2 regions of the Micromonospora sp. NPDC047762 genome follow, and region 1 is predicted to be linked to the other one. Evidence: predicted binding sites of a transcription regulator. Region 1 holds the regulator's gene; the other holds the start of a gene.
What was found. Region 1 encodes HspR, which represses chaperone genes until heat shock. Its sites were predicted from a motif close to TTGAGTNNNNNNNACTCAA; they were not measured.
Positions count from the first base shown of each region.

Region 2: lon (endopeptidase La) is a predicted target of HspR. The motif match lies at 4,775-4,793, and genes of this name have one in related genera.

Region 1 is NZ_JBIDCQ010000001.1:798,984-806,800, reverse strand. It holds gene ACGF3C_RS03965 (ABC transporter) at 1-1,170, opposite strand, end outside; gene dnaK (molecular chaperone DnaK) at 1,391-3,259, shown strand; gene grpE (nucleotide exchange factor GrpE) at 3,308-4,063, shown strand; gene dnaJ (molecular chaperone DnaJ) at 4,149-5,333, shown strand; gene ACGF3C_RS03945 (heat shock protein transcriptional repressor HspR) at 5,364-5,804, shown strand; gene ACGF3C_RS03940 (hypothetical protein) at 5,942-6,136, shown strand; gene ACGF3C_RS03935 (hypothetical protein) at 6,340-6,771, opposite strand; gene ACGF3C_RS03930 (GNAT family N-acetyltransferase) at 6,944-7,402, shown strand; gene ACGF3C_RS03925 (cation:proton antiporter) at 7,391-7,817, opposite strand, start outside.
Region 2 is NZ_JBIDCQ010000016.1:134-7,950, reverse strand. It holds gene ACGF3C_RS32550 (DEAD/DEAH box helicase) at 1-509, shown strand, start outside; gene ACGF3C_RS32545 (right-handed parallel beta-helix repeat-containing protein) at 605-1,741, opposite strand; gene ACGF3C_RS32540 (DoxX family protein) at 1,893-2,297, opposite strand; gene lon (endopeptidase La) at 2,427-4,757, opposite strand; gene ACGF3C_RS32530 (manganese catalase family protein) at 4,892-5,761, opposite strand; gene ACGF3C_RS32525 (sensor histidine kinase) at 5,845-6,576, opposite strand; gene ACGF3C_RS32520 (response regulator) at 6,660-7,286, shown strand; gene ACGF3C_RS32515 (Lsr2 family protein) at 7,431-7,778, shown strand.

The DNA of each region.
Region 1 (7,817 bases):
GTCCCGGAGGCGGCCGATCCGTGCCTCCAGCGTGCGGAACAGCTCGCCGGTGCCGACGAACTCCTGCCAGCGGGCGAGCACCTCACCCCGGAGCAGCCGGCCGTCCTGGAGCCCCTGCTCGACGGTGCGCTCGGCACCCCGGTACGCGGCCCGGACCCGTTCGTCCAGCCCGTCGGCGGCGGCGAGCTGCTCGTCGGCGGCGTCGGCCAGATCCTCCACGGCGGGGTGGAGTGCGGCCAGCGCCCCGTCGAGGGTCTGGCGGACCACCGCCGCCCGCGCGTCCACGTCGGCGGCCAACCGGGCGAACCAGTCGGCAAGGGGGGCGGTGACCCCCTCGGGCAGCAGCCCCTGACCGTCGACCCAGGTTTCGGGCAGCACGAACAGCGGCGCCCGGCCGAGATCCTGCTCGGCGAGCATCTCGGTCAGGTGCGCGGCGATCTCGTCGGTGGCCTCGGCGGGCACCCGGTCCAGCACCATGGCGATCACGGCGCCGCGCGCCCGGGCGCTGCGCAGCAGCTCCCAGGGCACCGCGTCCGCGTACCGGGCGGCGGTGGTGACGAAGAGCCACAGGTCGGCGGCGGCCAGCAGTTGGGTGGCGAGTGCCCGGTTGGCGTCGACGACCGAGTCGATGTCGGGCGCGTCGAGGAAGGCCAGCCCGGCGGGCAGGGCCGGGGCGGTGACGAGGTGCAGGGCGCGCGGATCGTCGCTCGGCTCGGTGGTGCGGGTCAGACCGGGCAGGAGCTCTCCCTGCCGAAACCAGGCCGCGTCGGACGGGTTGCAGACCAGCACCGGGGAGCGGGTGGTCGGCCGGAGCACGCCGGCGGCGCTGACCCGGGCCTTGACCAGGCTGTTGACCAGGGTCGACTTACCCGCGCCGGTGGAGCCGCCGACCACCACGAGCAGTGGGGCGTCCAGCCGGGCGAGCCGGGGCAGCAGGTAGTCGTCGAGTTGGTCGGTGAGTGCGGTGGCGGTGTGCCGGGCGGGGCCGGCGGTGGGCAGCGCGAGGGGATAGCGGGTCGCGCCGATCGCCTCCCGGAGGCCCGACAGTGCGCCGGGGAGGCTGTCGTCCCCGGTGGTGGCGGGGGGCTCCTCCGCGGCGGCCGGCGGGTCGGTGCGGGCTGCGACGGCGGGCGCACCGGAAAGGGTGGCGGGATCGCCGTGCGTCGTCACCGCTAAAGCGTGCCCGACCGATGCAAGGGAAGACAACCGGACGGTAATAACGGCTGGGTTGCGTCGGGTTGACTCAAGTCACCTTGACGATTGGCCAACGCGTGGCACTATTGAGTCAAGTTCACTCAACTTGTGGTGGGGCCCGCTGCGGGCGGTGCTCGCCAGCAGCCCACGGGCGATGCCCGTCACCTGCACAACCTTACGAAGCGAGGAAGCGAAGATGGCACGTGCGGTCGGTATCGACCTCGGCACGACGAACTCCTGCGTCAGCGTTCTCGAGGGCGGTGAGCCCACCGTCATCGCCAACGCTGAGGGTTCGCGGACGACTCCTTCGATCGTCGCGTTCGCCCGTAACGGCGAGGTGCTCGTCGGTGAGGTCGCCAAGCGCCAAGCGGTGACCAACCCGGACCGGACGATCCGGTCGGTCAAGCGCGAGGTCGGCACGAACTGGTCCGTCGACATCGACGGCAAGAAGTACACCCCGCAGGAGATCTCGGCCCGGACGCTGATGAAGCTCAAGCGGGACGCCGAGGCGTACCTGGGCGAGCAGATCACCGACGCGGTGATCACCGTTCCGGCCTACTTCAACGACAGCCAGCGCCAGGCGACGAAGGAGGCCGGTGAGATCGCCGGCTTCAACGTGCTGCGGATCGTCAACGAGCCGACGGCCGCCGCCCTGGCGTACGGGCTGGACAAGGGCTCCAAGGAGCAGACCGTCCTGGTCTTCGACCTCGGTGGCGGCACCTTCGACGTGTCGCTGCTGGAGCTGGCCGAGGGCGTCGTCGAGGTCAAGTCGACGAGCGGTGACAACCAGCTCGGTGGCGACGACTGGGACCAGCGGATCATCGACCACCTGGTCAAGACGTTCCGTGGTGAGCACGGCATCGACCTCTCGCAGGACAAGATGGCCCTCCAGCGGCTCCGCGAGGCGGCCGAGAAGGCCAAGATCGAGCTGTCCGCCGCCACCACCACCAACATCAACCTGCCGTACATCACCGCCGGCGCGGCCGGCCCGCTGCACCTCGACGTGACGCTGAGCCGTGCCGAGTTCCAGCGGATGACGCAGGACCTGCTGGACCGCTGCAAGGGCCCGTTCGAGCAGGCCGTGAAGGACGCCGGGATCAAGATCTCCGACGTCGAGCACGTCATCCTGGTCGGTGGTTCGACCCGGATGCCCGCTGTGACCGACCTGGTCAAGCAGCTCACCGGCCGTGACCCCAACAAGGGCGTCAACCCGGACGAGGTGGTCGCCGTGGGGGCCGCCCTCCAGGCCGGCGTGCTCAAGGGTGAGGTCAAGGACGTCCTGCTGCTCGACGTGACCCCGCTGAGCCTGGGCATCGAGACCAAGGGCGGCATCTTCACCAAGCTGATCGAGCGCAACACCACCATCCCGACCAAGCGTTCCGAGGTCTTCACCACGGCCGACGACAACCAGCCGTCGGTGCTGATCCAGGTGTTCCAGGGTGAGCGGGAGATCGCGGCGTACAACAAGAAGCTCGGCACCTTCGAGCTGACCGGCCTTCCGCCGGCGCCGCGCGGCGTGCCGCAGATCGAGGTCGCGTTCGACATCGACGCCAACGGCATCGTCAACGTGCACGCCAAGGACCTGGGCACCGGCAAGGAACAGAAGATGACGATCACCGGCGGCTCCTCGCTGCCGAAGGACGACATCGAGCGGATGCGCCGGGACGCCGAGGAGCACGCGGAGGAGGACAAGCGTCGCCGCGACGACGCCGAGACCCGCAACGTGGCCGAGGCGCTCCAGTGGCAGACCGAGAAGTTCCTCGCCGAGAGCGGCGACAAGCTGCCCGCTGAGAACCGCGAGCAGCTCAACGAGGCGCTCGGCGAGCTGCGTGGCGCCCTCGGCGGTCAGGACATCGAGAAGATCAAGTCGGCGCACGAGAAGCTGGCTCAGGTCTCCCAGCAAGCCGGTTCGCTGCTCTACTCGGCTCAGGCCGAGCAGGGTCAGCAGCCGGGTGGCGAGCCTGGCCCGGGCGCGACCGGCGCGACGGGTGCGACCGGCCCGCAGGCCGGCGGTGCCGACGACGTGGTCGACGCGGAAATCGTGGACGAGGACGGCAAGAAGTGACCGTCGGCCTCCGACACGTTTCCACCGCGAAGGGGATGAGGTAGCCGCATGACGCAGAAGCCACGAGCCGCCGACCCGGGCGACACCGGGTCGACGCCGGGTGGCTCCGCGACCACGGAGCCGACCGGCGACGGGGAGCGGGTCGTCATCCGCAACAACCGTAAGCTCGTCGACACCGCCGAGCCGGAGGGGACCGCCGCGGACGCGGAGACCGGTGTGCCGGCCGAGGGTCTGGTCGAGGACGCCGAGGTCGTGGTCGATGAGATCGAGGTCGAGGTCAACTCCACCGACGGGCCGGAGCCGTCCGGTCCGGCGGTGGTGGACGCCCCGGCGCAGCCGGTGGACGGTGGCCGCGCGGGCACCTCGCTCGGCGCCGAGCTGGAGGCACTACGGGCCGAGCTGGACGAGCGGACCAGGGATCTCCAGCGGGTGTCGGCGGAGTACGCCAACTACCGCAAGCGGGTCGACCGGGACCGCAGCCTCGTGCAGGAGCAGGCGACCGGCTCGGTGCTGGCCGCGCTGCTGCCGATCCTGGACGACCTGGACCGGGCCCGGGAACACGGCGACCTGGTCGGGCCGTTCGGCACGGTGGCGGAACAGCTCACCACCGCGCTGGGCAAGTTCGGTCTGAACGCCTTCGGCGAGCAGGGCGACCCGTTCGATCCGACCCGGCACGAGGCGGTCGCGCACCAGACGTCGGCCGACGTCAGCGAGCCGACCTGCGTACAGGTCATGCGACGCGGCTACCAGCTCGGTGAGCGGCTGCTGCGCCCCGCGCTGGTCGCGGTCGCGGATCCGGAATAGTGCCAGACAGTGAGCAGGCCGTCCCGCCCACCGCCCAGCGGTGGGCGGGACGGCCGGGCCACCAGGGTCGGAAGGAGGTGGACCGGTGAGTTCGAAAGACTGGATCGAGAAGGACTTCTACGCCGTGCTCGGCGTGGACAAGGCCGCCTCCGCGGATGACATCAAGAAGGCCTACCGCAAGGTGGCCCGGGAGTCGCACCCGGACCACAACCCGGGCGACCCGAAGGCCGAGGAGCGATTCAAGGCCGCGTCCGAGGCGTACAACGTGCTGTCGGACAGCGGCCGCCGTCGCGAGTACGACGAGATGCGTTCCCTCTTCGGCTCGGGCGCGTTCCGGCGCAACGCCAGGGGTGGGGGTCAGCCGGGCGGCATGCCGTTCGACGTCTCCGACATGTTCGGTGGCGGCGGAGGCGGCGGCGATCGTCGCTTCGGTGGCGCCGGCTTCCAGGACCTGTTCAGCTCGATCTTCAGCGGAGGTCAGGCCGGTGGGCAGGCCGCGCCACGCGGTCCGGCCCGTGGTCGAAACGTGGAGACCGAGGTGGCGCTGGACTTCGGCGACGCCGTGCGCGGGGTGACGCTGCCCCTGACGTTGCGCGCGCCGGGAGTCTGCGACACCTGCCACGGCAACGGGGCGAAACCCGGCACCCAGCCGCGTACCTGCCCGGTCTGTCATGGTGCCGGCGTGACCACCCGCGACCAGGGGTCGTTCAGCTTCTCCGAGCCGTGCCGCAACTGCCAGGGCGTCGGCACGGTGGTCGAGGAGAAGTGCCCGGAGTGCCACGGCAGCGGCGGTGTCACAAAGACCCGCACCATGAACGTGCGCTTCCCCGCCGGTGTGGCCGACGGTCAACGCATCCGGCTGGCCGGGCGCGGTGAGCCGGGCGAGCGCGGTGGCCCGGCGGGTGACCTCTTCGTACAGGTCAAGGTTCGGCCGGACGAGCTGTTCGGGCGTACCGGGGACGACCTGACGCTGACCGTGCCGGTCACCTTCGCGGAGGCCGTGCTCGGCACGGACCTGCGGGTGCCCACGCTCGACGGGGCGGTGACCCTGCGGGTGCCGCCGGGGACGCCGAGCGGTCGGGTGCTGCGGGCCCGGGGCAAGGGTGTGGTCCGCCGCGACGGGCAGGCCGGTGACCTGCTGGTAACGCTGGATGTGGTGGTGCCGGCCCGGTTGTCCGACGAGGCGCGCACGGCGCTGGAGTCGTTCGCCGAGCAGACCCCGCCGGCGGCCCGGGAACATCTCGACGCGCGGGTGCGTCGAGTCAGTTAGTCCGGTGGAACGGACGCGGAGGTGAGCGGGATGTCGGGCGAGTTCCTCGGTTCGGGCGACCCTGCCTACGAGGCCAAGGTGTTGATGATCTCGGTGGCGGCTCGGATGGCGGGGATGCATCCGCAGACCCTGCGCCAGTACGACCGACTGGGGCTCGTGCAGCCCGGCCGAGCTGCTGGTGGCGGGCGTCGCTACAGCGTCCGCGACGTCGTGCTGTTGCGCGAGGTGCAGCGGCTCAGTCAGGACGACGGGATCAACCTGGCCGGCGTCAAGCGGATCATCGGGCTGGAGCGGCTGCTGGAGCAGGCGCAGCAGCGGGTGGCCCGGCTGGAGGCTGAGCTGGACGCCGCGTACCGCCGGGTGGCGGAGCTGGAGTCGCTGGCCCGCTTCCCGGGCCGGGATCTGGTGCCGACGAACCGCACGTCCACCGCCCTGGTGGTGTGGCGCCCCCGCCGTACACCCGATCGCTGAGCTGCCGCTCACCCCGGATCTGTCTTCTCGGCCCGGACCGCGCCGGATTCCCGGCGCGGTCCGGGCCGCTTCGGTTAGCCTGTCGATAAGGGTCCAATCGGCTTAATCTGGACCTACCGGCATGGCGAGGGGGAGCGATGGCGGAACAGGCGAAGAAGGTGGCCCAGCAGACCGAGGACCGGTTGGAGAACCTGGCCGAAACCGTCCGCAAGAAGTTCGACAAGGTGACCGAGGGGACCTACCGGGACCGGATCATCGCGGGCCGGTTCGCCGAAAACGGCGACCACACCGGCGAACGGGGCCAAGCCGAAACGGACCGCAAGCAGGACTGACCGGTAACCGACGTGCGGGCCGGGACCCACGGGGGGTCCCGGCCCGCACGCACGCCACACACCACGCCCCGCCCCCCGCGCCCCCGCGCCCCCCGCGCAATTCCGCGATCTTGCAGTTTGGGATGACGGAATGTCTAGCTTCGCGCAATAGGTCGGAACAGAAAGTGCAAGATCGGCGAAAGAAACGGCGCGAATCCGGTAGTTCAGCCGAGGCGGCGGTTCTCGCGGACCAGGCCGCCCTCGCACCAGTCTCGGTAGACGAAGAGGTCCGGTCTGGCCAACAGCACCCGGCCGTTGTGCGCCCAGACCTTCATCAGCTCGTCGCCGTCACGCTCGGCCTGTTCGACGAGCTTGCGGAAGCGGCGCTTGGGATGGGCGCGGAAGTTCGTCCGGATGCCGTCGGCCGCGTAGATGTAGAGGCAGTGCAGCGCGAACCGTCGGGCCGGGCAGGTTGAATCCATCGCTAACTCGAAGAGTGTCAACACCAGCCGGTCGCCGGAGACCAGCAGGTCCCAGTCCGGTGGCATCGACGCCAACGGCACTGAATCGGGCTTGTACGCCCAAGCTCGCAACTCCGCCGGAGTCGGATCGACGGGGTTGGCAAAGCCGTGGAACGTCGACTCCTGCACGCTCACCGGCTGACCTTCCGCTCTCGCCCGCGTTTGGCAACGCTGCCTGCGGACCCTGGCTGCTGGGGCGAAACGGTAACCCGCCGTCGGGTGCTGCGGTAGTACCCGCGAGGAGCAATTCCGCAACCGTTGGCATGGGCGGGTCGGTTGCATCGATGACGCAGCCGATGATGTCCCCATGACCATCCACGTACGACAGTTACAGCGAGGCGCCGAGGCCGAGTTCGTCACGGGGCTGGAGTGGCTTTTCGCCCCTCCCGGTGGCCGTCCCGGGGATTGGGACCGGGATCGTGCCGTCGAGCGGACCGCGCAATTGCTCGCCCACGAAGACGTCGCACTCTTCGCGGCGCGATCGGGTGAAGGTCAGGTGGTCGGTGTGGCCAGCGTCTACGTGGACATCCTCTCGGTGCGCTTCGGCCGTCGGGCTTCGATCGAGGACCTCGCTGTGCACCCTGAGTGGCGCTCCCGGGGTGTCGGCTCCAGCCTCCTGACGGCGGCCAGGGCATGGGCGCACGAACACGGTGCCGACTACGTCTTCCTGGAGTCCGGCCTCGCCCGGACCGAGGCGCACCGCTTCTACCTTCGCGAGGGTGCGACCCACGCGGCCGCGGCGTTCAGGTGGACCTCAGTGCAGTGAGTCGATGACCGGGGCCTGCCCCCGCCGCTGCGCCGCCGCGCGGTTGCGCAGCCACCGCTTGAACCACGGGAAGTCCGGCAGCCGGGCCAGGATCGGCCCGGTCACCACGGTGATCAGGACGTACGTCGCGGCCAGCGCTGCCAACCGCGGCTCGACGCTCCCGGCGGCCACCGCGAGACCGGCGATGACGATGGAGAACTCGCCTCGGGGTACGAGTGCCAGACCGGTCCGCCATCGGCCGGGTTCGGCGATGCCGACCCGACGGGCGGCGAGGTAACCGGTGGCCGTCTTCGTCGCCATGGTGATCACGGCCAGCGCGAGCGCCGGCAGCAGCACCGGCGGAATGTCCTGCGGGTCGGTGGTCAGGCCGAAGAAGACGAAGAACACCGCGGCGAACAGGTCCCGCAGGGGCGAG
Region 2 (7,817 bases), on a different contig from region 1:
AGGCGGCCCTGCGGGAGAGCCTGCTGGAGGACGACCTCGACCCGTTCCGGGTGATCGTGGAGACGCTGACCGACGAGTTCGACCTGATGGAGGTCGCCCTCGCCGCCGTGAAGCTGGCCCACGAGGTGACGTCGCCGGGCTCCGACGACGAGGAGGAGATCCCGCAGGCCCCGGTCCGTGGGTCGCGCGAGGGCCGACCGGAGGCCGGCGGCCGGGGCGGCGACCGGCGCGGCGGGGGCCGGCCACGCTCCGGCGGCGGCAACACCGTCCAGGTCTTCGTCGGCCTGGGTCGACGCGCCGGGGTGCGCCCACAGGATCTGGTCGGCGCGATCACCGGGGAGACCGGCATCCGCGGCCGGGACATCGGCTCGATCGAGATCGCCGACCGGTTCTCACTGGTGGAGGTGCCGCAGGGGGTGGCCGACGAGGTCATCTCCGGCTTGCGCTCCAGCACGATCAAGGGCCGCAAGGCCACCGTGCGCCGCGACCGCGGCGGCGACGAGCGCTGAGAACGCGGTCGGCGACCGCCGGAGTACGACGGGCGCCGACGACCCGGCCCGGCGAGGCGGCGGGAGGGACATGGGCACCCGCCGCCCCGCCGGTGCTAGCCGATGTTTCCGTTGACCACGTTGTTGGCGCCGGCCAGCGACGCGCCACCGGAGCGGTGGTCGTACGCCCGCATCACGTTGTTGGTGACGATCCAGTTGTTGCTGGTGCCGACGGTCATGATCGGCCGGTCCTGGCGGCGGGGCGTCGCGTCGTCGTAGAACTGGTTGCCGATCACCTGGCACAGGTCGGCGTCGCGGCCGAGGATCCCGTTCGCGCCGTTGTCGTGGATGTCGAGCCCCATGATCCGGGTACGTCCGGATGAGGAGACCTCGATGCCGTTGGTGGCGTTGCGCCACAGCCGGCCGCCGATGAACTGGGTCCCCCAGACCTGCCGAAGGTCGGCGCCGCTGCCGGTGCCACTCGTGCCGTTCGACTCCAGGTAGACGTTCTGGAAGATGTTCCGGTGGGCGGGTTCGCGCAGTTCCACTCCGTTGCCCCGGCAACCCCAGACATGCAGGTTGTCGAAGAAGCAGGCGCTGTCCAGCAGCCGTATCCCGGTCTGGCACTCACCGACCCAGACGTTGAGGAACTCGTTGTCGTACGCGACCTTGTTCACGAGGATGCCGACGCCGAGGCAGTCCTCGATGTTGATATCGGTGATCTTGTTGGCGTGGGCGCTGGTGTCCGCGTCCTTGCCGAGGAACTCGATCGCGTGGCTGCCCGAGTTGCCGAAGTGCAGGTGATGGAAGGTCGATCGGGGGCCACGGACGGTCAACAGCACGTTGGAGGTCCGCATGCCGTAGAAGTGCACGTTGGAGATCTGGTTGTACTTACCGCTCGAGACCAGACGACCGGTGTAGCCCGGGGCCGGCTGGATGATCGCCGCGCCGATGTTCTCGCCGGTCCAGGTCACACTCGTCGGAAAGCGAACCTCCGATCCGAGACCGAGCGCGCCCACCGGTTGGAAGATCTCCCCGCCACCGGCCGGCAGCAGGTTCAGCGCCGTGGTGACCTTGTCCGACTCGTCACTGCCGTCGAGCCGGCAGCCGACCCGGGGGTCCCGGAGGCTGAGCGGGGCCTCCCGCACGGTCGTGACGGGCGGCGATCCCGCCTGTTCCGCACCGGCGAGGGTGGCCACCGTGGTCGCCACCGCGGCGCCCGCGCCGCCGGCGAAGAGCACCCGCCGTCCCAACCGTCGGCTCGGTGGATCTGACCGTTGTGGCGCTGCCGGCGGTACCGCACCAGGTGCGCTCACGATCGGTTCCATGCCTCTCCCCCGTTGAGTGCCACCTCGAGCGGCGGGCAGACTCTACTGTGCATTGTCGCGTGCTCGCCGACGCGGATCAGAGGGCGTACGGGCCGAAACGGCCCCAGGCCACCACGGCGGCGAGGACGAGCAGCACCGCGCAGGTGACCGCGCCCTGGATCTCGGTGCGACGCCCCTGCTGGGTGGTCTGCTGCTTTCCGGCGCGCAGGTGCACCAGGAGGCCGCCGATCATGACGATGACCAGCCCGACGGCGGCGAGCGGGGTGAGCACTGTGGCGATGCCGGTGGCAGCGGGCAGCACGAGCCCGACGGCGGCCAGCAGCTCGACCGCGCCGAGCGACTTGACCTGTGACGGTGGAACGGGGTCCACCCACCGCATCACGTCGCGCAACTTCTCCTTCGGCTGGCTCAGCTTGGCCAGCCCGGCGCCGGCGAAGACGGCGGCGAGCAGGAACTGAATGATCCAGAGCACCACGTTCACGGGGGGTTCCTCCAGGGGCCGCCTCGCGGCGGAGAGGTGGTTGACGGTGCAGACGAGACAGTAGACCTCCCCGCGTACCGAAAGGGCCCCCGCCGTCGCAAGACGGCGGGGGCCCGGATCGTCGGAGCGTCAGACCGCGAAGAGCGCCGGCCCGTCAAGCGTCTTCACGTCGGCCGGGCGCAGCGCCAGGGCGAGCACGTCGGCCACGTCGGCCAGGGTGTGCACGGTCAGCGCCTCACGCACCTCGGTCGGCAGGTCGTCCAGGTCGGGCTCGTTGCGCGCCGGGATGATCACCTCGGTGAGGCCGGCCCGGTGCGCGGCGAGCAGCTTCTGCTTCACCCCACCGATCGGCAGCACCCGACCGGAGAGCGTCACCTCACCGGTCATCCCGAACTCGGGACGGACCGGGCGGCCGGTGACCAGCGACGCCAGGGCCGTGACCATGGTGATGCCGGCGCTCGGACCGTCCTTGGGCACCGCGCCCGCCGGGAAGTGGACGTGGATCCGGCGTCCCGCGAGAGCGTTCGGGTCGATGCCGAACCGCCGCCCGTTGGAGCGTAGGTAGGAGAGCGCGATCTGCGCCGACTCCTTCATCACGTCACCGAGCTGGCCGGTCAGGGTCAGCCCCGGCTCGCCCTCCATGCTGGTCGCCTCGATGAAGAGCACGTCCCCGCCGGCGCCGGTGACGGCGAGGCCGGTTGCCACGCCGGGCACCGCGGTGCGCTCGGCCGACTCCGGGGTGAACTTCGGCCGCCCCAGGTAGCGGGTGAGGTTGTCGGTGTCGACGCGTACCGGCGACGGGTCGGTCGCCAGCGTCACCGCCACCTTGCGCAGGATCTTGGCGAGGCCACGTTCGAGCTGCCGGACCCCGGCCTCTCGGGTGTACTCCCCCGCGATCAGCGCCAACGCCTCGTCAGCGATCTCCACCTCGTCGGCGGTCAGCCCGGCCCGCTCCCGCTGCCGGGGCAGCAGGTGGTCACGGGCGATGGAGACCTTCTCGTCCTCGGTGTACCCGTCCAGGGTGACCAGCTCCATCCGGTCCAGCAGGGGGCCGGGGATGGACTCCACCACGTTGGCGGTGGCCAGGAAGAGCACGTCGGACAGGTCGAGGTCGACCTCCAGGTAGTGGTCCCGGAAGGTGTGGTTCTGGGCCGGGTCGAGCACCTCCAGCAGGGCGGCGGCCGGGTCACCGGCGTAGCCGGCGGCCAGCTTGTCCACCTCGTCGAGGAGCACGACGGGGTTCATCGAACCGGCCTCGCGCAGCGCGCGGACGATCCGACCGGGCAGCGCCCCCACGTAGGTGCGCCGGTGCCCGCGGATCTCCGCCTCGTCGCGGACGCCACCGAGCGAGACCCGGACGAAGTTGCGCCCGAGCGCCCGCGCCACGGACTCGCCGAGGCTGGTCTTACCCACTCCGGGAGGACCGGCGAGGGCGAGCACCGCGCCGGAGCCGCGACCGCCCACCACACCGAGGTTGCGCTCGGCGCGCCGGTTGCGCACGGCCAGGTACTCCAGGATGCGGTCCTTGACGTCGGCCAGGCCGGCGTGGTCCGCGTCGAGCACCGCGCGCGCCGCGGTCAGGTCGGTGTTGTCGTCGGTACGCGTGCCCCAGGGCATCTCGAGCACGGTGTCCAGCCAGGTACGGATCCAGCCGGCCTCCGGGGAGGCGTCGCTCGCCCGCTCCAGCTTGCCGACCTCGCGCATGGCCGCCTCGCGGACCTTCTCCGGCAGCTCGGCGGACTCGACGCGGGACCGGTAGTCGGCGGAGCCGTCCGGCTCGTCCTCGCCCAGCTCCTTGCGGATCGCGGCGAGCTGCTGGCGCAGCAGGAACTCGCGCTGGGACTTCTCCAGCCCTTCGCGGACGTCACTGTTGATCTGCTCGGTGACCTCCTGCTCGGCCAGGTAGTCCTTCACCCAGCCGACCAGCAGCTCCAGCCGGGCGGTGACGTCCGGCGCGGCGAGCAGCTCGGTCTTCTGTTCGAGGGTCAGCCAGGGCGCGTAACCGGCCGAGTCGGCCAGCTCGGATAGGTCGGTCATCCGCTCCACCGCGTCGATGACCTGCCAGGCGCCCCGCTGCTGAAGCACGGAGGTCACCAGGGCGCGGTACTCACGGGCGAGTTCGCGGGCCCGACCGGCGTGGGCGGGTTCGTCGAGTTCGGTCGCCTCGACCCAGAGGGCGGCGCCGGGGCCGGGCACGCCGGAGCCGATCCGGGCCCGGGACAGGCCACGGATGACGGCGGCGGGCTCGCCCTCGGGCAGGCGGCCGACCTTCTCGATGGTGGCGACCACGCCCACCGGGCCGTACTCGCCGTCGATGCGCGGCACGGCCAGCAGCTTGCGGTCGCCGGTCGCCCGCGCCGCGTCGATAGCGGCCTGGGTGGTGGGGTCGAGGGTCACCGGGATGACCATGCCGGGCAGCAGCACGGCGTCGGTCAGGGGCAGTACCGGAAGAGTTGCCATCGAACACCTCGCGTTAGTTGAGCGTGTCTCACTCAAGTAACAAAGCGTTCCCCTTGTTCCGGCCTGTGACCCAGGCCACTTTCGCGCCCGGTCCGTCGGGTCACCGGGGACCGGTGGGCGACCCGACGGGCACCTCAGGTGAGCTTGCTCTTCACCGTGTTCACCACCGAGCCGGCCACTCCCGGGTTGGTGCCGTACAGACGAGGGTCACCCGGGGCCAGCACCGGTTCCGGCGCGTTCGCCCGCGGGTTGTCGTCGTACCGGAACTCGCCCTTGCCGTCCGGCGAGGGCCCGGACGCCCAGCGCCCCTGGGCGGCGTCGGTGCCCGAGGAGAAACCCAGGTAGGTGTAGCCGTACTCCTCGGTGAACTCGCCCGAGTCCGGAAACGCCTCCGGCACCGGCATCTCCTCCAGGCCGTCCTCCTTGAGCTGCTCGATCGCCGCCAGCCACATGTTCTGGTGCATCGTGTCGCGGGCCAGCAGGAAGCGCAGCATCTGCTTGACGCCCGGGTCGTCGGTCATGTGGAACAACCGGGCGACCTGGAGCCGACCCTGTGCCTCGGCGGTGACGTTGAGCTGGAAATCGGCCAGCAGGTTACCGCTGGCGGTGACGAACGAGCCGTTCCAGGGCACCCCGTTGGAGTCGGCGGGCAACGCGCCAGCACCGCTGTGGATGAAGTGCGCCGGATTCGACGCGGCGAAGGTCGCTGCGCCCCCGGGGTTGTCCGCGATGCCCTCCGACATCGACAGCGGCGCGTTGTCCAACAGCCGGGTGATCATCGTGACGATCATCTCGACGTGGCCCATCTCCTCCGTGCCGACGTCGAGCAGCAGGTCCTTGTACTTGCCGGGCAGTCGGCAGTTCCAACCCTGGAAGAGATACTGGTTGGCGACCGTCATCTCGCCCCACTTGCCGCCCAGCACCTCCTGCAACCGGCGGGCGAACGCCGCATCCGGGCCGTCCGGCTTGGCTTCGAACTGCAGATCCTTGACGTGGCTGAACATCCAACCTCCTCGGTACCGGAAACAGGTAGCGAGGCCGTTCCCGCCCCGATGACCCGAGCGGGCCAACCGGTGTCCCGGCCGGGTCAGCGCACCGGGCGGGCCATCGGCAGCAGCACCTCCAACGCCACTCCACGCGGCCGTAGCCGATGCGCCCGCAACGCTCCCCCGTCCGTGGCGACGAGCTGCCGCGCGATCCACAGGCCCAGACCGGACATCCCGACGGCCGGCGCCGGACGCCGCAGCGCGACCAGCAGCGCATCGTCGACCCGCCCCTCGTCGGTGACGAGGATGCTCAGGCTGGTGCCGCCCACCGTGGCGTAGAGCCCGACCTGCCCGTCCGGCGGCCCGTGCCGCAACGCGTTCTGCACCAGGTTGACAAGTACCTGTCGGGTTCGTCCGGCCGGCACCGGGCAGGAGGCCGCCTCCCGGGTGGCTCGCGCCCGCCGACGGGCGAGCGGCACCAGCGCCGCGGCCTCCCGCAGGATGCCCGCCAGCGCGACGGCCGGATCCGGCTGCGGAGTCGGCGTCAGCACACCGGTGCCGGCGGTCGCGTCTCGCAGCAGGCTCTGCAGGTGGGCGGCCTGGTCGCGGGCCAGCGCACTGAGTGCCCGCCGATCGTCCCCGGTCAGCTCACGACGCTCGTCGGCCAACGCGCGGGTCAGCGAGGTCAGGGTGCTGATCGGCGTCCGAAACTCGTGACACAGCACCCGCAGCAGCAGCTCCGAATCGGCCGCCGTCGGTCGTTTCTCGCCCGGTGTCGGCTCAATGGGGCGCAACCCTCGCAGCAGGTCCCGCAAACCGTGCCGTACGCGCATCCACCCGAGTCCTCTCGTTCGGTGCGAACCCGCATGATCGGTACCCGCTGGGGAACGGCGCAGACATGCCGGGAGCCTCCACCTTGCGACTCGTCGTCGTGGACGATCACCCCCTTTTCGTCCGCGGCCTGGAGTTGCTGCTCCCGATCACCACCAACGGCCGCGTCGAGGTGGCCGCCTCGACCGGCGACGCCGCCGCGGCGGCGGCCCTGGTCAGCAGCTGCCGCCCCGACCTGGCCCTGGTCGACCTGCACATGCCGCCGCCCGGCGGCATCCGGGCGGTGGCCGCGATCCGGCGGACCACCCCACGGGTACGGGTGGTCGCGATGTCCGGTTCCGCCGACCCCGGGCCAGCGGTGGAGGCGCTGCGGGCCGGTGCCGAGGGGTTCCTGCCCAAGACCAGCGAACCGGAGGAGCTGCTGCCCCCACTGCTGGCGATCCTCGACGGCTGGGCGGTGCTGCCGGCCGAACTGCTGCGCGCCATGCTGCTGGGGCCCACCCGCTCCGCGCCCGTCGACCTGGACGGCGAGGAACGGCGGCTGCTGCGGGCGATCGCCGCCGGCCGCAACACCGTCGACATCGCCGAAGAACTGCACGTCTCCGAACGGACGGTGAAACGGATGACCGCCGCGCTGCTGCGCAAGTTGCGGGTCTCGAACCGGGCCGAGGCGGCTGCCATCGCCGGTCACAGCGGCATCCTCGGGGAATGAAGCCTCGCCACCGAAGCGATTCATGGTTTTGCTCGGTAACGGAATCGCGACGCGCCGAATGAATGGAAGGCATATTGTTGCGGATTACCGGGGTGATAGGTCAGACTTTGGACACATCCCGCCGCACACAGGGAGTAATCGGCAATGGCGAGAAAAGTAATCACGGTCCTGACCGACGACCTCGACGGTGGGAAGGCCGACCGGACGGTTGAGTTCAGTCTCGACGGCGTGGCCTACACGATCGACGTCTCCGACGAGAATGCCGGCGTCCTGCGCAAGGCGCTCGATCCGTACATCAATGCGGGTCGGCGGATCGGGCGCGGCCCGGTGGAGAGCGCCCGTTCGGTCCGGCGGCCGGGGCGACCCGCCGGCGCGGGAATGGATCGGGAGCAGAACCGGGCCATCCGGGAATGGGCCGTCAAGAACGGCTACAAGATTTCCGAGCGCGGCCGGATCCCGGTTGAGGTCGTCGAGGCGTACAAGAGCCGCTGACGCGACTCGACGGGGCCCCGCCGGAAACGGCGGGGCCCC